Regions from separate parts of the Alkaliphilus crotonatoxidans genome, predicted to be linked through region 2. Evidence: a T-box and tRNA genes for the amino acid it is inferred to sense, from the RefSeq annotation. Region 2 holds a T-box; the other holds one or more tRNA genes.
The links. The T-box of region 2 lies ahead of ileS (isoleucine--tRNA ligase). A T-box ahead of a tRNA ligase gene usually reads a tRNA of that ligase, here a tRNA-Ile.
Positions count from the first base shown of each region.

Region 1 (9,926 bases), 1.0 Mb from region 2:
GTTCACCCCATTCATATTGGGTCTTCTCTTAGAAGCCGCCTGGGCATTTACCCAGCCAGGCTCTCCGGAATAACGCATCTTTTCCATCTGCCAATGGAGCCGTTCCCTTGTGGGTTTTTCGGTATAATAAATGGAATTGTTGCTCATTTGTCTATGAATAATATCCTTGTCTACAATCCATTGGCCGTCTATTTGCTTATATAAATTTGATTTTGCTTCTATACATTCCTGATCATCACCATCAATTAAGATCATTTCTGCGGTGCGCCTTACGCCGCCCACCACTACATTTTCCCCGATAATATTGGCAATATCCAGACAATCAATAGGCTTAAGCTTAAATCTTTTACTTTCCTCAATAAAACCTCTTTTTTGAATTACCTTATTTATTTTATAGAACATATTTTTCAGGCTGGCATGACCGCTGGCGGTTCCCCCAAAGGTTTTTAGCTTCTCTCCCTTGGGTCTGACATGATCGTAGCTCACAATAATGGTTTTAATATTTCTATACTCATTGCTATAGATCATTTTAAAATAAAAATCTAAGGATTGAATCCAGCCTTCCTTACTATCACCTACTGTTATCTTTACTGTATTATTATGGAAAAACTCCAGGCTGGTACTGTCTTCCCTTTCTGAAGGATTAACAGGGGAATAGTCTTTATGGATAATTTCATAATCTGCTCTAACCTTGGGAATTTGAGCTACATCATCCTTTAAAATTCTTGCCCCTACCCCTGAACCAATCATCAGTAAATAAAATAGGTCTTTAAAGGAATCAAAGCTATCCAGCGTTAAAAAGGAACAATTATAGTTCGCCATGGGATAATGCTTTGCAACGGGTGTGTTTCCTACCCAAAAGGTTCTACCGGAAAGGAACTGTTTAAGATTATATACATTGTCAAATAGCCTCTCTGCTTCTTCCCTTGTGGTGGCCACCAGGCTACAGTTATATTCTACGGCACGGCGAACTGTTTCCCACCAGTATTCTCTTCTTCCTTCTTCGGGAAGCCACCTTGAATAGGTTCGATAGTATACAAAATTTCCCAATTGTCCCATTGGTGAGGGCTTATGCTTATACTGACTAATAAATTCATCGGTCAAAAGCTGCTCCTCTTTTTTCTTTCTCGTGCTTCTGACGCGATCCCGTTCATTTCGATAAATGATATAGCGTTTGGCTACATCCTTTCGATCGCTGTCCATTAACATATTCTCGACTATATCTTGAATTTCTTCAACGTGAACAGGGAACTGGTAGTCCTTAATTATGCCCTGTATTTCTTGAGTAATTGCAGTGCTGAGACTATGATCAATCCCCTGTTTGGTTTCGGCCATTGCCCGCTCTATGGCATTGATGATTTTGGTTTCATCAAAGCTAACCAGATTTCCATCTCTTTTTATTACCTTTATCATGCTAGCCCTCCTTATGTAGCAAAATCAATATTTAGTATATATAATCGCTAAGCTATACTAAATATTGTATCATCCTCTGTTTTGTATGTCAAAAGTAACGGGCCGCTCTTTAGTTGATATTTAGTTATATTTTCTTGTTTTTTGAGTTTTTTATCCTCAAAGCTATTAATTTCATTTTTAATATCTATTATTTAAAATAGGTTACAGAAAACAAAATACCTTTCATGGCAATGGCCTAAAAGGTATTCATAATAGATTTATTTATTTTATAAGGGCATCCCAGGTATATCGATTACCAGCATTCCATAAAATCCATTCCTCTAATCCGGCGTCATAGACGGCATCTATCTGCTCCTTGATCTGCTGCGTTCCATATGCCTGATAATAACCAGCCCCTAGATAGGAAGCAGTAAAATCCTGAAGCCACGGTCTTAAAATGGCCTTTTCATTTTGAGCTTCAACCGCTTCTACTCGTTCTCTGGCAGTATTCATACTGGTATAAACAATTTGGTAAGGGTCTAGATCGGGCTTAGGTACCCCATAGGAGCCCAATGCATAATGGGATGGATAAACCATTGGCGCTAAGACATCAGTGGCGGTGGAAAGGGTTTCTAAATGCTGACCCAGTCCCATATCGTCAGATACTGTCGTAACCAACCCGAAAATATCTGCTGAAACCACCACGCCATAGTCTCTTAATTCTTCCCTAGCATATTCCAAAAAAGCAGCTATGGCTTCTGCCATGGTCATTTCTTCACCAGCCGCGCCATAATCTATAATGGCACGATTTCCATCTGTAGGAAATCTAACATAGTCAAATTGAATTTCCTTAAAGCCCTTTGAGGCAGCCTCCTTCCCAATGGCGATCACATAATCCCAGGTTTCTTTATTATAGGGATTTAACCATGCGTCTCCCTTACGATCCCGCCAAACTTCTCCGGTATTACTTTTAATAGCCAGGTCTGGCCTTGCATTTGTAATTTGTCTGTCTTTAAAGGTAACGATTCGTGCGATGGGATAAATATCATTTTTTCGCAATGCCTCCATGGCTTCATGAAAATCCCTTACCTTAACGAGCTGGTCGGCACCTGCCTCCTTTACCATGGGAATATCAGAGGAATAGGTCATTGTTCCAAGATCATCCTTTACATCAATTACCCAGGCATTGATAACCGACTGATTAGTCATGTCTATTGTATGATCAAATCGGCTGGATAAGCCTATGCTGTGTCCAGTCATAAAAATTCCCTTTACCTTCCGTTCCAGGCGATAAGGCTCCCAGCTAATATCTGGCTGTATAAATGAATCATTATTATTTAAATATATTTTTTCCAAGTCATCATTCATCCAAATCTGACTTGATGGCATCAGGTTTCGTGTCACTTCTTTAATTCTCTTATAATTTAATCCCAGGGCAACGGCTGTAACAAGAACCCCCAATACGATTACAATTAAAAATTTATTTTTTCTAATATAATGCATGATGCCCCCCCTTTATATTGTCCTTTCCATTATATCACAGCCCTTGACAATTCTCATCATTTTTTTACATGACAAAAAATAGCCCTGCAAAAAAATACCCTCCAAATATTAATATGAAATCTAATATCTAGAGGTGACTTTTTAATAATGGCTATTTCTTTAGGATTATATTAATAATCTCATTAATTGTTTCTTTTACATATTCTCCCTTACGATATTTTCTTTTGGCGACAACAACCTCCAGTTCATTTCCCTTTGCCACCATTTCTCGTAATACCTTGGGGGTCTCTATAAAGTGCCCCAGCTCCTCAAACTTCTCATTGAAAATAATAAAGGTTGGTATTTTTACCTTTCCACCAAGTCTATAGCCTGTTAAGTAGGATTCATATTCATCCCTTGGAAGAATTTTAAATTCAATTAAAGGGTTAATCGTCGCCATTTTTTTCAATGCAGGTACATTAATCATGCAATCCGGACACCATATTTCTGCAAATGCCAAAATATAAACCGGGTTTCTTATAGCACTTATTTTATGTATTATTTCTTCGTCAAGTATGATATTTTCCAATATTTCCAGGGTTTTTTCTCGATTAATATCCTGATCCTTATCTACAAACGCTTCAAAGCTACAGCCCAACATAAATAATTCACGAAAAGTCAACGAAATCCCCCCTTTTCTGCTATGTAAAATCATTATATCATTATTTTTATCTAAATATAAGTCTTCAAAACAAAATGTAAAAAACCAACTTATGCCAATTTATTGTCCACTTCTATAGCATATGCAAGCTATTAATGAATTAAAACTTTTATATTTTAACTCAAGGATTTACCAGGAAATTTTTATAAAAAGACAAAAAATAAAATTATGCCGCAACGTCCTACTCTCCCAGGAGGCTGCCCTCCAAGTACCATCAGCGCAGAAGGGCTTAACTACTGTGTTCGGGATGGGAACAGGTGTGACCCCTTCGCTATTGTCACGGCATAATTTTATATTGTTGTTGAAGGTTGTTCCTTCAAAACTACACATAAACAGATGGCCGAAATCTATGATTTCGTGGCAGTCGCTCTAGCTAAAAATCGATTGATTCCTTTCCTTCTATGAATTCAAGGGAATCATGAGACTTTTTAGCCTCCATCTAATTTGAGGAATATTCCCTCAAAACTACACAATGTCAAGTAAGCTGAATATATTTTTTGGTCAAGCCCTCGACCTATTAGTATCGGTCAGCTCAGTACATTACTGCACTTACACCTCCGACCTATCAACCAGATAGTCTGTCTGGGGTCTTACTCCTTTCGGATGGGAAATCTTATCTTGAGGGGGGCTTCGTGCTTAGATGCCTTCAGCACTTATCCCTGCCATACATAGCTACCCAGCGATGCCCTTGGCAGAACAACTGGTACACCAGAGGTATGTCCATCCCGGTCCTCTCGTACTAAGGACAGCTCCTCTCAAATTTCCTACGCCCGCGACGGATAGGGACCGAACTGTCTCACGACGTTCTGAACCCAGCTCGCGTACCACTTTAATGGGCGAACAGCCCAACCCTTGGGACCTAATACAGCCCCAGGATGTGATGAGCCGACATCGAGGTGCCAAACCTCCCCGTCGATGTGGACTCTTGGGGGAGATAAGCCTGTTATCCCCGGGGTAGCTTTTATCCGTTGAGCGATGGCCCTTCCACTCGGAACCACCGGATCACTAAGCCCGACTTTCGTCCTTGCTCGACCTGTATGTCTCGCAATCAAGCTCCCTTATGCCTTTGCACTCTACGCACGATTTCCGACCGTGCTGAGGGAACCTTTGGGCGCCTCCGTTACTTTTTAGGAGGCGACCGCCCCAGTCAAACTGCCCACCTGACAGTGTCCCAAGACCGGATTCACGGTCTATGGTTAGAACTTCAGTACTACAAGAGTGGTATCCCAAGGATGACTCCACCAAAACTGGCGTTCTGGCTTCTAAGTCTCCCACCTATCCTGTACATGTAGTACCAAAATCCAATGTCAAGCTACAGTAAAGCTCCACGGGGTCTTTCCGTCCTGTCGCGGGTAACCAGCATCTTCACTGGTATTACAATTTCACCGGGTCTATTGTTGAGACAGTGCCCAAATCGTTACGCCTTTCGTGCGGGTCGGAACTTACCCGACAAGGAATTTCGCTACCTTAGGACCGTTATAGTTACGGCCGCCGTTTACTGGGGCTTAAGTTCTGTGCTTTGGTTGCCCTAACACTTCCCCTTAACCTTCCAGCACCGGGCAGGCGTCAGCCCCTATACGTCGTCTTTCGACTTAGCAGAGACCTATGTTTTTGCTAAACAGTCGCTTGGGCCTATTCTCTGCGGCCGGATCAGGCTTACGGAGTAAATCCTTCACCTATTCCGGCACCCCTTCTCCCGAAGTTACGGGGTCATTTTGCCGAGTTCCTTAACAATAGTTCTCCCGTTCGTCTTAGGATTCTCTCCTCACCTACCTGTGTCGGTTTGCGGTACGGGCACCTAATAATCTCGATAGAGGCTTTTCTTGACAGTGTGGAATCAATCAGTTCGCTACTTAAATTTCGCTCCCCATCACTTCTCAGGATATGTTAAGACGGATTTGCCTATCCTAACTCCCTACCAGCTTAGACGCACACAACCAACGGTGCGCATGACCTATCCTACTGTGTCACCCCATCTCTCAAGCGATTACAGGTGGTACAGGAATCTCAACCTGTTGTCCATCGCCTACGCCCTTCGGCCTCGGCTTAGGTCCCGACTAACCCTGAGCGGACGAACCTTCCTCAGGAAACCTTAGGTTTTCGACGGGCAGGATTCTCACCTGCCTCTCGTTACTCATGCCAACATTCTCTCTTCTGTAAAGTCCACTGCTCCTTCCGGTACAGCTTCAACCCTTACAGAATGCTCGCCTACCACGCTGACGTAATCATTACTACTTTCATAAATAGCTTTGCTTAAGGTATTTGGCGAAAACTTTGATTTAATCCTAGCGGATGGCTAAGTTTGTTTTCGCTAAATGTCCTCATGCGTCAGCATTGGATCATAAAAGTACTAATGATTACGTCAGCATCCATAGCTTCGGTGATACGTTTGAGCCCCGGACATTTTCGGCGCAGAATCACTCGACCAGTGAGCTATTACGCACTCTTTAAATGAGTGGCTGCTTCTAAGCCAACATCCTGGTTGTCTGTGCAACTCCACATCCTTTTCCACTTAACGTATACTTAGGGACCTTAGCTGATGGTCTGGGCTGTTTCCCTCTTGACTACGGATCTTATCACTCGCAGTCTGACTCCCAGGTAAAAGATAACGGCATTCGGAGTTTGATAGGTTTTGGTAACCGGTGAAGGCCCCTAGACCATTCAGTGCTCTACCTCCGCATCTCTAAACCTGAGGCTAGCCCTAAAGCTATTTCGGCGAGAACCAGCTATCTCCAAGCTCGATTGGAATTTCACCGCTACCCACAGCTCATCCGGTGACTTTTCAACGTCAATCGGTTCGGACCTCCACGAAATTTTACTTCCGCTTCATCCTGTCCATGGGTAGGTCGCCTGGTTTCGGGTCTATGGCATGAAACTAAGCGCCCAGTTAAGACTCGCTTTCGCTACGGCTTCGCACCTGAAGTGCTTAACCTTGCTTCATACCATAACTCGTTGGCCCGTTCTACAAAAAGTACGCGGTCACACATAAAAAGTGCTCCCACAGCTTGTAAGCAAAGGGTTTCAGGTTCTATTTCACTCCCCTTCCGGGGTTCTTTTCACCTTTCCCTCACGGTACTATGCGCTATCGGTCACCAGGTAGTATTTAGCCTTGGGGGGTGGTCCCCCCAGCTTCCCACAGGGTTTCACGTGTCCCGTGGTACTCTGGAGCACAGTCAAAGGCCTTCTTGTTTCATATACAGGACTATTACCTTCTATGGTGGGCCCTTCCAGACCTCTTCTATTACAATAGCCGCCTTCTTAAGACTGTGTCCGCAACCCCGATAGAGTAAACCCTATCGGTTTGGGCTCATCCCATTTCGCTCGCCGCTACTAAGGGAATCGATTTTTCTTTCTCTTCCTCAGGGTACTTAGATGTTTCAGTTCCCCTGGTCTACCTTCATTTACCTATGGATTCAGTAAATGATACTTGAACATTACTTCAAGTGGGTTTCCCCATTCGGAAATCACCGGATCAAAGCTTGCTTGCAGCTCCCCGATGCTTATCGCAGCTTACCACGTCCTTCGTCGGCTCCTGGTACCAAGGCATCCACCCTCTGCCCTTATTAGCTTGACCATGCTAATAATCGTTCAGTTAATGATCGACATTAACTTAAAGAGTAATTGATGCATACAACAGCTTACGCTGTGTATTATTCTCAGCTTTACTTTTAAACATTGTGCAGTTTTCAAGGAACAATACTAGATGTAAGACAAAGGATGCGAGAGGCAAATTTGTTCGCTTCTCGCGTCTCATTTCTCACTTCTATTGTGGTGGGCTTAAGTGGACTCGAACCACCGACCTCACGCTTATCAGGCGTGCGCTCTAACCAGCTGAGCTATAAGCCCTTGTCTTTTTTATAATGTTGGGAATTTTTCCATTCATTTTGGATTTGTATCAAAACCCTTAAAGGTCTTTCAAAACCAAACAGTATAGCTTAAGCCTAAGCTCCTTAGAAAGGAGGTGATCCAGCCGCACCTTCCGATACGGCTACCTTGTTACGACTTCACCCCAGTCATCGACTTCACCTTCGACAGCTTCCTCCTTACGGTTAGATAGCTGGCTTCGGGTGCTTCCGACTCCCATGGTGTGACGGGCGGTGTGTACAAGACCCGGGAACGCATTCACCGCGACATTCTGATTCGCGATTACTAGCAACTCCAACTTCATGTGGGCGAGTTTCAGCCCACAATCCGAACTGGGACCGACTTTATGGGATTGGCTTCAGATTACTCCTTCGCTGCCCTTTGTATCGGCCATTGTAGCACGTGTGTAGCCCTGAACATAAGGGGCATGATGATTTGACGTCATCCCCACCTTCCTCCGAGTTATCCCCGGCAGTCTCTCTAGAGTGCCCAGCCGAACTGCTGGCAACTAAAGACAAGGGTTGCGCTCGTTGCGGGACTTAACCCAACATCTCACGACACGAGCTGACGACAACCATGCACCACCTGTCTCCTCAGTCCCCGAAGGGAAGACTCCGATTAAGGAGTGGTCCGAGGGATGTCAAGTCCAGGTAAGGTTCTTCGCGTTGCTTCGAATTAAACCACATGCTCCGCTGCTTGTGCGGGTCCCCGTCAATTCCTTTGAGTTTCACTCTTGCGAGCGTACTCCCCAGGCGGAGTGCTTAATGCGTTAGCTGCGGCACTGAGGTTTGACCCCCAACACCTAGCACTCATCGTTTACGGTGTGGACTACCAGGGTATCTAATCCTGTTCGCTCCCCACACTTTCGTGCCTCAGCGTCAGTTACAGTCCAGAAAGTCGCCTTCGCCACTGGTGTTCCTCCTAATATCTACGCATTTCACCGCTACACTAGGAATTCCACTTTCCTCTCCTGCACTCAAGTCCTACAGTTTCAAAGGCTTACTACGGTTGAGCCGTAGCCTTTCACCCCTGACTTGTAAGACCGCCTACGCACCCTTTACGCCCAGTGATTCCGGATAACGCTTGCCCCCTACGTATTACCGCGGCTGCTGGCACGTAGTTAGCCGGGGCTTCCTCCCAAGGTACCGTCAAATTTCTTCCCTTAGGACAGAGCTTTACGACCCGAAGGCCTTCATCGCTCACGCGGCGTTGCTGCATCAGGCTTTCGCCCATTGTGCAATATTCCCCACTGCTGCCTCCCGTAGGAGTCTGGACCGTGTCTCAGTTCCAGTGTGGCCGATCACCCTCTCAGGTCGGCTACTGATCGTCGCCTTGGTGGGCCATTACCCCACCAACTAGCTAATCAGACGCGGGCCCATCCTGTACCGATAAATCTTTGACCTTAAAAAGATGCCTTTAAAAGGTATTATGAGGTATTAGCAACGGTTTCCCGTTGTTGTCCCTCAGTACAGGGCAGGTTGCCCACGCGTTACTCACCCGTCCGCCGCTAGCTTCCGCTCAACACTCAAAATTCAGTTCACTTTACAACATGTGTTGTCACTTAAATAACGCGTGAAGGACTCCATACTTCCGTCCTTGACGGTGGCTATTTAGACAAAATACTGAATTCTCAGTGTTGAGCGTCAGCCCGCTCGACTTGCATGTGTTAGGCACGCCGCCAGCGTTCATCCTGAGCCAGGATCAAACTCTTAATCAAAAAAATTTCTGGGTGTCATTTTAAAATGACTTTTATATGCTGGCTTAATATCTATACTGTTCAGTTTTCAAAGACCTTAGAGGGCTTTCACCCCTGCGCCATCAAGTGGCGACTTTTATACTATATCATTATTCAAAGTCTTTGTCAATAACTTTTTTAAGTTTTTTGGATCGTTTTTTAGAATGATTTGACCCTGCTTCGAACAACATATAAGAATATAACACATAGTAATATGAAAGTCAATTGGTTTTATAAATAAAAGTTAAAAAAAATTCGGTTGAAATGTCAAAGCCCGCCATAGGCGGGCTTTGGTCTTAAAAGAAAGTTATATTATTCTACGGGCTTCATTGTTGGGAATAAAATAATATCCCGTATAGAAGGTGAATCTGTCAACAGCATAATCATTCTATCAATACCAACCCCAAGACCACCGGTAGGGGGAAGTCCTACTTCCAGGGCGTTAATAAAGTCTAAATCCATTGGATGGGCCTCATCATCACCAGCTTCTCGTTGCAGTAATTGTGCTTCAAAACGTTGTTTTTGATCAATTGGGTCGTTTAATTCAGAAAAAGCATTGGCAATTTCCCAAGTATTTGCAAAGGCCTCAAATCGATTGGTAATTAAAGGATTGTCGGGATTTCGCTTAGCCAATGGCGATACCTCAACAGGGTGATGTAATACGAAGGTAGGTTGAATTAAATCCTTCTCACAAAATTCTTCAAATGCCAAATTGACAAGGTGTCCCCTTGT
Region 1 covers NZ_BAAHXS010000004.1:391,983-401,908, forward strand. Annotated here, with positions in the region: gene nrdJ (ribonucleoside-triphosphate reductase, adenosylcobalamin-dependent) at 1-1,413, opposite strand, end outside; gene ACYQ1I_RS04480 (putative glycoside hydrolase) at 1,675-2,895, opposite strand; gene ACYQ1I_RS04485 (thioredoxin family protein) at 3,047-3,556, opposite strand; rRNA gene rrf (5S ribosomal RNA) at 3,764-3,880, opposite strand; rRNA gene ACYQ1I_RS04495 (23S ribosomal RNA) at 4,093-7,169, opposite strand; tRNA gene ACYQ1I_RS04500 (tRNA-Ile) at 7,365-7,441, opposite strand; rRNA gene ACYQ1I_RS04505 (16S ribosomal RNA) at 7,550-9,176, opposite strand; gene lysS (lysine--tRNA ligase) at 9,507-9,926, opposite strand, start outside.
Region 1: it has a tRNA-Ile gene. The T-box ahead of ileS (isoleucine--tRNA ligase) is inferred to sense a tRNA for this amino acid. The anticodon was not compared.

Region 2 (9,926 bases):
ACCAATGACATTACAGGCCAGAGCTTTTGGGAAACCGTGGTCAGCCATGAAGCAGACTTTATACGATATGAGTTTGACGGTGGACACAAGTTCATGAGCTTCACCACTATACCCAGCACCGGATGGAAGCTGATGGGAGCCATGGAGGCCCATGAGCTGCTGACAAGCACCAGTGACCTTTTAAATTATATATTGATCGGAGTAATTATTGCTTCCATCTTAGGGGTAGGTATTGCTATTATCATTTCAAGAAGAATTTCAGGCCCCTTAAATCAGCTTAAAGGAGCCTTCGGCAGGGCTTCCACAGGAGATTTAAGCGTATTTTCTCAAATTAATACCAATGACGAATTTGGGGAATTAAGCGCCAGCTTCAACACGATGATGGAAAATATTCGTGCCTTAATAGAGGATGTGCAAAACTCCTCCAGAACCGTTGTAGAAACAGCCACAGCCCTGGCCGGTATAACGGAGCAAACCAGTGCCGCCACCAACGAGGTGGCCCTGACGGTGGAGGAAATAGCCAAAAGTGCCGGCGAGCAGGCCAGAGACACAGAAACAGGGGCCGTGAAGGTCAATGAGCTGGCTGGAAAAATCGAAGAGGTACTGCTGTCTACCCAATCAGTGAAGGATGTGGCAGAGGAGACCAATGAGTTAAGTAGTCAAGGGCTAAGGACCCTGGAGGAGCTGGTGGAAAAGACCATTCAAACCAGGGATTCCGCTATAGAGGTTAGTAAAATTATCAACAGCTTACATGAAAGCGCCGATGCCATCAGCATTATTACCCAGACCATTACCCAGATTTCAGAGCAGACTAATCTATTGGCCTTGAATGCCGCTATTGAAGCAGCCAGGGCTGGGGAGGCCGGCAAGGGCTTTGCTGTGGTGGCTGATGAAATCAGAAAGCTGGCAGAGCAATCGGGCAATGCCACTAAGGAAATCTACCTGCTCATTGAAGGAATTCAAAATCAGGCCAACAATGCTGTGGTTTCCATGGATACGGCACAAAATATCGTTATGGAACAGGATAAGGCCGTTACTATGACCCAGGAGATATTTAATCAAATATCTGGTGCAATTACTGCTGTAAAGCAAAAAGTTAATGAAGTAGAGCAGAGCTCCGATGAAATGGCCCTTAAAAAGGATGAAATTGTAGGTGTGATAGAAAATGTATCGGCAACGGCAGAGGAAACCTCTGCTGCCACCCAGCAGGTTTCGGCTGCCACAGAAGAACAGTTGGCCTCTATTGAAGAGGTGGCCTCCCATGCCAGGGAGCTTCAGGAGCTGGCCGATATATTAAAAAATGCCATCGAAAAATTTACTGTTAGGGCATAATACCTGTTGGGGTGTATAAGAATGGTGCCAATGGGTATAATCCATAAGGAGTATTCCTTCCAAGGACTTGACACAGTCCTTCAAATCAGTGTATAATCTTATAAAATGTAATAAATTGGCGAAGAAGAGGACAGTAGTAAAAACAGCTGATTTACAGAGACATAATCATATGCTGAAAGATTATGATGAGGCCTTTTATGAAGATCACCTCTGAGCCGGATTCCTGAAAAGCAGTAGGGTTTCCCGTAGACATACGTTAACTTGTATTAAGTGATAGGAAGCAGTATGCTGCCTATAATCAGGGTGGTACCGCGGTAAAATCGTCCCTAAGTGTAATGCTTAGGGACTTTATTTATGTATAAAATAGCTTGAAAGGATGAAGCCTATGGAAAAGTATCAATCGTTGTCTAATTCCCCTGTTGCCCAGCGTGAAGGGACAATTGCAGACCATTGGGATCAAAATAATGTGCTGGAAAAAAGTATTCAGATGAGAGAAGGACAAAAATCCTTTATTTTCTATGAAGGCCCCCCAACAGCCAATGGAAAGCCGGGAATCCACCATGTTTTAGCCAGAACCCTAAAGGACTCGGTGTGCCGCTATAAGACCATGACAGGCCATCAGGTAAAAAGAAAGGCCGGATGGGATACCCACGGTCTGCCGGTGGAAATTGAGGTGGAAAAGCAATTAAAGCTTAGCAGCAAGCAGGAAATTGAAGCCTATGGTATCGACAAATTCAATGAAAAATGCCGAGAATCGGTTTTCACCTATGAAAGGCATTGGCGTGAAATGACCAAAAGGATGGGTTATTCCATTGACCTCGATAACCCCTATATCACCCTGGACAATAACTATATTGAATCGGTCTGGTGGATTTTAGACCAATTTTTTAAGCAGGGCTATATCTATGAGGGCCACAAAATCTTGCCCTATTGCCCACGATGTGGAACAGGTCTGGCCTCCCATGAGGTATCCCAGGGCTATAAAGAAATCAAATCCAATACTGTGATTGTGCCCTTTAAACGGAAGGATGCCGAGGAATATTTCCTGGTATGGACCACAACCCCCTGGACCCTGGCGGCCAACGTGGCGCTGGCTGTTCACCCGGAGGAAACCTATTTAAAGGTTAGACAAAACGGAAAAGTATATATTGTTGTCGATAAGCTTGCCAAGAAGGTATTGGGGGAAGATTTTGAGATATTAGAGGAATTAAAGGGGAAAGAACTGGAATATGTAGCGTATGAACAGCTAATGCCCTTTGTTCATGCCGACAAGAAGGCCTTCTTTGTAACCAATGCCGATTATGTTACCACCGATGATGGTACAGGGATTGTACACATCGCCCCTGCCTTCGGTGAGGATGACTACCAGGTAGGAAGAAAATACGATCTGCCTGTACTGCAGCCGGTGGATGAAAGCGGCAAATATACCACCACCCCCTGGGAGGGCCGGTTTGTAATGGATTGTGATGTTGACATTATAAAATGGCTCCATGGGGAAAATAAGCTATACAAGAAAGAGAAATTTGACCATAATTACCCCCATTGCTGGCGATGCTCAACACCCCTACTATACTATGGAAAGCCAAGCTGGTATATAGAGGTGACTAAAATGAAGGATCAGCTGATTGCCAACAATAACAGCGTCAATTGGTACCCCGACTATGTGGGTGAAAAGCGTTTTGGCAACTGGCTTGAGAATTTGAATGATTGGGCCCTATCGAGAAGCCGTTATTGGGGAACACCGTTAAATATCTGGCGCTGTCAATGCGGTCACACCACCTCTGTGGGCTCCCGCAAGGAATTGGCAGAAAGGGCTTTGGAGGAAATCGACGAATCCATTGAGCTGCATCGACCCTATGTGGATGATGTCCATTTAAAATGTGATCAATGCGGAGGCACCATGACCCGGGTGTCAGAAGTAATCGACTGCTGGTTTGACAGCGGGGCCATGCCCTTTGCCCAGCACCATTACCCCTTTGAAAACAAGGAAAACTTTGATGTACTGTTCCCTGCCGACTATATTTGCGAGGGTATTGACCAAACCCGGGGTTGGTTCTATTCCCTGCTGGCCATCTCTACCTTTGTCAAGGGCGTGGCCCCCTATAAAAATGTATTGGTTAATGACTTAATACTCGATAAAGACGGAAGAAAAATGTCTAAATCCAGAGGCAATACCGTTGATCCCTTTGAGCTCTTTGATCAGTACGGGGCCGATGTATTGCGGTGGTATCTATTGCATGTATCACCTGCCTGGACACCAACCCGTTTTGATATAGAGGGATTAAAGGAGGTTCAAAGTAAATTCTTTACCACCATACAAAATGTCTATACCTTCTTTACCCTGTATGCCAATACCGATGGAATCGATGCCACCAGCTTCTTTGTGCCCTATGATGAAAGGCCCGAGCTGGATCGTTGGATACTTTCCAAATTCAACAGCCTGGTGAAGAATATCGATTTAGATATGAAGGGCTACGATTTAACCAAGTCCGTCAGAAAAATCCAGGAATTTGTCAATGAAGATTTATCGAACTGGTACATTCGAAGGGCAAGAAGACGATTCTGGGCCGTGGAGCTGACAGATGACAAAAAATCTGTCTATAATACCACCTACGAAATACTGGTGGGGGTTTCAAAGCTGGTGGCTCCCTTTGCACCCTTCATGTCGGATGAAATGTACCAGAAGCTGACAGGGGAGCTTTCTGTCCACCTGGCGGATTATCCCGTAACGGAGGAAGCCTTGATTGATAAACAGGTGGAGGAAAAGATGGACCTGGTAAGAAGTCTGGTGGGTCTGGGCCGAGCGGCAAGGGCCCAGGCGAAAATTAAGGTTCGCCAGCCCCTTCAAAAGATTCTGGTGGATGGAAAGTTTGAGGCCCAAATCAGTGACTTAGTTCCCTTGATGATGGAGGAGCTGAATGTAAAGGAAGTTGTGTTTGAGAAGAATTTAAAGGAATACATGGACTTTAACCTCAAGCCCAATTTCAGAACAGCAGGGGCCATTCTGGGATCCAAAATAAAATCCCTAGGCAAGGCCCTGGCAGGTCTCAATGCAGCAGAGGTGGCAGCCAAGCTGGAGGCAGGGGAAAGCCTAATGCTGGAGCTGGATGGAGAGATGGTGGAAATTCTAAAGGACTATGTACAGATTACCATTGCCTCTAAGGAGGGCTTTACCGTAGAAACAGAGAATAACCTCTTTGTTATTCTGGATACCAGCCTGACAGAGGACCTTCTCGATGAAGGCTATGCCCGGGAATTCGTTTCAAAGATACAGCAAATGAGAAAAAATAACGGTTATGAGGTATCAGACCAAATCAAGATCGTCTATGATGGAGATGAAGCCATTACCAAGGCGGTGGAAACCTTTAAGGAGTACATCATGACAGAAACCCTGGCGGTTTCCATTGAATCGGTCAAGGATGATAGCCTTGAAAAGCAGAATTTAAATGACCATGAAACTGGAATCAAAATAACAAGACTTTAAACAAAAATCAGGGCCCATATTTGAATAGGGCCCTGATTTTTTATTTCATAGCAAATCCCTGCTCCTTTAAAAATGCCTCCATATGGGGTCGCAACTCAAGGCTGAATTTTTCAGCCATTTGCCTGGACCATTGGTCATTTCGCCTTCCCTTGGTTCTTTCCAGATAATATTGGCTGATTATTTCATCATATTCAGCAATGAGTTCAGTCTCATTTACTGAAGTATAGTAATTTTCCCTGTAGATGATGGATTGCGGAAGCCGGGGCTTTATTTGGGGCTGCTGGTCGGGGTATCCCAGGCACATTCCGAATAGAGGAAAGGCATACTTGGGAATGTTCAAAAGCCTGCAAACTTCCCGGGGGTTATTTCTGATTCCTCCAATGTAAACCCCGCCCAAGCCCAGGGCTTCGGCAGCCACCATGGCATTTTGAGCCGCCAGGGCAGTATCAACGGTGGCTATGATAAAGGTCTCCATGTAATCCTTGGGCATGGCAACACCATGCATTTGGCAGGCTTGGTCTAAATGGTTCAAATCTGCACAAAAGACAAGAAAAATAGGGGCCCTGACCACATAGGGCTGATCTCCTGAAAGCTCTGCCAGGGCTTCCTTCAACACCGGGTCCTTTACGCCAATAATGGTATAGGGCTGCAAAAAGCTGGAGCTAGAGGCGGCCTGGGCGGCCCCAATAATCGATTGAAGTAATTCAGGCTCCAATGGTGTATCCTTAAATCTTCTTATTGAACGATGAGACTTTAATAGATTGATGGTTTCATTCATACCGTTTCCTCCTGTCAAAAGCTTTACCATACTATTAGGTTTATATCACATTTAACAAAGCTTTAAACATTTAGCCCAATAGCCCCTTTTTATTTTCATTTATCTTTGATAGAATGAATTCAACCCCTAATCATTCCTTAAATTGAAATAAAGCGTAAAAACATGTATAAAATTGTTAATTTACTCATACTTTAGGGAATGTTAATTTATATAGGATTACTGGAGGTGGTTGAATGCAATATTTTTGTGGTATGACCCCTGGTCTCCATTTTCCCCTTTGTATCACCAATAAAGGGAAAATCAGGGGAGGGGCAGCAGCAGAAATTGAGTTCGATAGAAATACCAAAATTTCCAGTCAATTTGTATCCTTAGGTTGTCAGGACTCTTCTAAGGAATCAAAGGAGCCTGAGAATATTTATGTTGCCCTGGCACGGGCAGCCATAGAGGAATGGCTTAGACATGAACAGCAGCTGGATTGGGACATATATCAGACTCTGATCCTGCAGGGTGAGCTGGTGGAAACCCTGGAAGCTCAGGCTTTGGGGGTATTTGTCTCGCTGTATCATCAAGGGAGCTTGCGGGGCTCCATAGGAACCGTTGAGCCTGTTAAAAAAAATCTTGCTGAAGAAATCATTCATAATGCCATTTTGGCGGCTACAAAGGACCCACGATTTCATCCGATCGAAAAGGAAATACTCCATGAATTAAAGATCAGTGTGGATATCATTGGAACTCCTGAAATTGTTCAGGATGAAGGCAGCCTGGATGACAAAGCTTACCATGGTCTTATTATCGAAGCCGGCGGGCAAAAATCCCTGATTATACCAAGATTAGTGGAGGATAATGATATAAAAAAGGAAATAGCAGATGCCAGGGCCACAATAAAAAATGAGGCTGATGCGATTAGTATTTATCGATTTGACATTGCACGATATTAAAATAGTTGAAAAAGATTAATAATTAATGAACAATAGAGAAAAATAATTGACAAAATATTGACTAAACTTAGAGAATGAAGTAGAATAATTAGTTAATATTAACAATAAATTGGAGGTGTATTTCGTGAAGTTTAACATAAAGGACGTAGCTAGAAAGGCCGGGGTTTCCATTTCTACGGTTTCCCGAGTAATCAATGAAAGTAAAATTGTCAAGCCCGAAACCCATGAAAAGGTAATGAAGGCCATCGAGGAATTGGGCTACAAACCGAATGCCATTGCCAGAAGTCTTAAGATTAAAAATACAAAGACAATTGGAATTTTAATCCCCGACATATCAAATCAAATCTACCCCGAGGTTGTAAGGGGAATTGAAGACATTGCCAATATGTACGAGTACAATATCTTTCTTTGCAACACAGACCTTGACAAGGAAAAGGAAATACAATATTTCGATGTGATGGCCGAAAAGCAGGTGGATGGTGTTGTTTTTATCGGAAATGAGGTTTCTGAGGAGCTCTATAAAAAATTCAAAACCTATGGAATTCCGATTATACTAATTGGTACCGACTATGAGGATATTCCTTCGGTTACCATAGACCATGTGGGGGCCAGCAGGGCCATGATGAAATATTTAATCAAGAAGGGTCATGAGCGAATTGGTATCATTACAGGCAAACGCTTTGACCCGGTGACCTATGGTACGAGAATGGAAGGCTATCAAAAGGCCTTGGAAGAAAATAATCTTCCCTTTTTAGAGGAGCTGGTCATAGAGGGAGGCTTTCGCTTTAAGAGCGGCTATGAGGGTGCAAAGAAATTCCTTGATATGGAGCAGCCACCCACTGCCATATTTGTAGCTAATGACGAAATGGCCATCGGTGCCATGCGGGCTGCCCTGGAGCAGGGAATCAATATTCCCGAGGAGCTGGCCATTGTGGGCTTTGACAATATTGACATGGCAGGAAAAATCTATCCGGCACTGACCACTGTGGCTCAGCCCATGTACGAAATGGGAGCCATTGGCATGAGAGTGCTGACTAAAATATTAAATGAAGAAACCCTTGAAACCCATAAAATTGTGTTAAACTACAGCCTTTTAGAAAGAGAAAGCAGCTAAGGACAAAACTAATTGCCTTTTTATGGAACTAAATTCATTTTTTATCGTCTATTAGGTAAAGAAAAGGAGGATGATGAAAATGAATAAAAAATTAATCAGTAGTTTGGTATTGGGCAGTATTTTGGCTTCCTCAATCTATGTTGCATCCTTTGGAGCCGAAATTCCTGGAAGCAGCAACCCAGACCATTGGGCTATGACCTACTTGGAATCCCTTGAAAAGCAATATAATATAAAGACATTGATAGATGCAGCCAGGCTGGGAGAGATCATCTCGGTGAAGGAGTTTAATAGTTTGCTGGCAAAAACCATTGGATCAGGCCAGCAGTTGGAACTAAAAACAACTACACGACAGGAGGTAGCTCATAACCTGGTACTCATTTGGGCACAAAAAACCAACACCAATTTGGATGAGCTGGTTCAGCCTATGATACTATTATATCAGGATGAAGATCAAATTGATGAGCAATTTCTTTGGAACGTAAGAAATGCTAACTTTATCGGCTTGGCAAAGGGACGAGGAAACGGATACTTCTCTCCAAAGGAGGAGCTAACCTATGGAGAGGCTGTGGTCATGTTGTCCCGATTAGATGAGCTGATTGAGCAGCATGAAAAGGATAAAGGAGTGAAGGAGGAAATGGATTCTGCTAATACTTCACTGCAAACCATCGCAGCCTATGAGAAGCAAGGGGACAAAATTACATTTGATTTTTCACTGACAAATCGTGACAAAGAGCCAAAGGAGCTGACCTTTGGTTCCGGGCAACAGTACGAGATCACCATCATCGACCAGGAGGGACAGGAAGTATACCGTTATTCGGATGATAAATTCTTTACCATGGCCTTGATAAATAAAACCCTGTTACCGACTGAAAGCATCAGCTGGCAGGAGGAATGGGATCTGACAGACAAAGAGGGCAGACCATTGAAGAAGGGCTCCTATGAGGTAATCATTGAGGTATTGGCCCAGACAGAAGCAGAAATACAAGAAGCAGCCTTAAATTCTATACTCCAGCTTACCATTGACTAAGCCCAATATTAAGCAGCTTACCCTTTCAGAGGCACTGTTAAGTCACTGTTAAAAGTCCATCCTTCAGGATGGACTTTTACGTTGTAATGATAGCTTCTTTTCTCAACATTAATTGTAAAGGTCTAAAAAAATTTGAAATGTGTATACAAAAAGAGTTATAATTTAAATGTAATCCCATTTAGATTGGAGTGAAAAAAATGCATGTACTGTTTATTGTTTTGAATCAGGTAGAATATCTGGATGATATTCTAACCGAGTTTGTCAACATAGGTATTAGTGGCGCAACGGTACTGGACAGCCAAGGAATGGCCAGAGCCATTAATGACCATGAAAAAATCCCTATTTTCGGCTCCTTAAGAAGTCTGTTGGATAGCTCCAGACCCTATAACAAAACAATTTTTACAGTGGTACAAAACGACGAGCTGCTGGATATGGCCATGGAGTCTGTCAATCGACTGGTGGGGGATTTTTGCAAGCCAGGCATTGGTCTGATGTTTTCTGTTCCCATCGGCCGGGTTTGCGGCTTGCCAAAATCCATTGACAAAGAAAAATAGGAGGCGTATTATAGTTGGACATTCTTGTTAAAATTAGTATTGTTTTATTAGCTGGTATATTAGGAGGAAAATTGGCAAAGCGCCTGCATCTGCCCAGTGTAACAGGGTATTTATTGGGTGGACTCATCATTGGTCCTTCTATAGGAAAGCTCCTTACCGATAGCGATATAGAAGGCTTTTCTATAGTCAATGATATAGCCCTTGCTGCCATTGCCTTTAGCATAGGCAGTGAATTTTCCTGGAAGGAGCTTAAGAAGGTAGGGGGAAAAATATTCACCGTTACCTTATTTCAGGCCCTTATCACTATTCTGATGGTCTTTTTAACCAGTTATTATTTATTAAATCAGTCCTTTCAATTCAGTATACTTTTAGCCGCCATTGCCGCTGCCACAGCACCGGCTGCCACCACCATGGTTATTAATCAATACCGGGCCAATGGCCCCTTAACCAAGACCATTCTTCCGGTGGTGGCTATTGATGATGCAGTATGTGTTATGAGCTTTGGAATCGCCATGGCACTGGTCAGAATTACCTCAGGTGGGGCTGACGTCTCATTTTTTCAGATGATGACCCAGCCGGTAATTGAAATTGCAGGCTCCTTGATACTGGGCATCATCATAGGTTTGGTATTGGTTTTCTTTGCCAATCGGGCCGCCAATCAGGACGAACTGCTGGGTATTGTTCTAGCCCTCATCGTTG
Region 2 covers NZ_BAAHXS010000004.1:1,421,059-1,430,984, forward strand. Annotated here, with positions in the region: gene ACYQ1I_RS09370 (methyl-accepting chemotaxis protein) at 1-1,332, shown strand, start outside; T-box leader at 1,445-1,663, shown strand; gene ileS (isoleucine--tRNA ligase) at 1,718-4,816, shown strand; gene nfsA (oxygen-insensitive NADPH nitroreductase) at 4,857-5,594, opposite strand; gene ACYQ1I_RS09385 (AMMECR1 domain-containing protein) at 5,828-6,532, shown strand; gene ACYQ1I_RS09390 (LacI family DNA-binding transcriptional regulator) at 6,657-7,646, shown strand; gene ACYQ1I_RS09395 (BsuPI-related putative proteinase inhibitor) at 7,726-8,673, shown strand; gene ACYQ1I_RS09400 (hypothetical protein) at 8,871-9,227, shown strand; gene ACYQ1I_RS09405 (cation:proton antiporter) at 9,242-9,926, shown strand, end outside.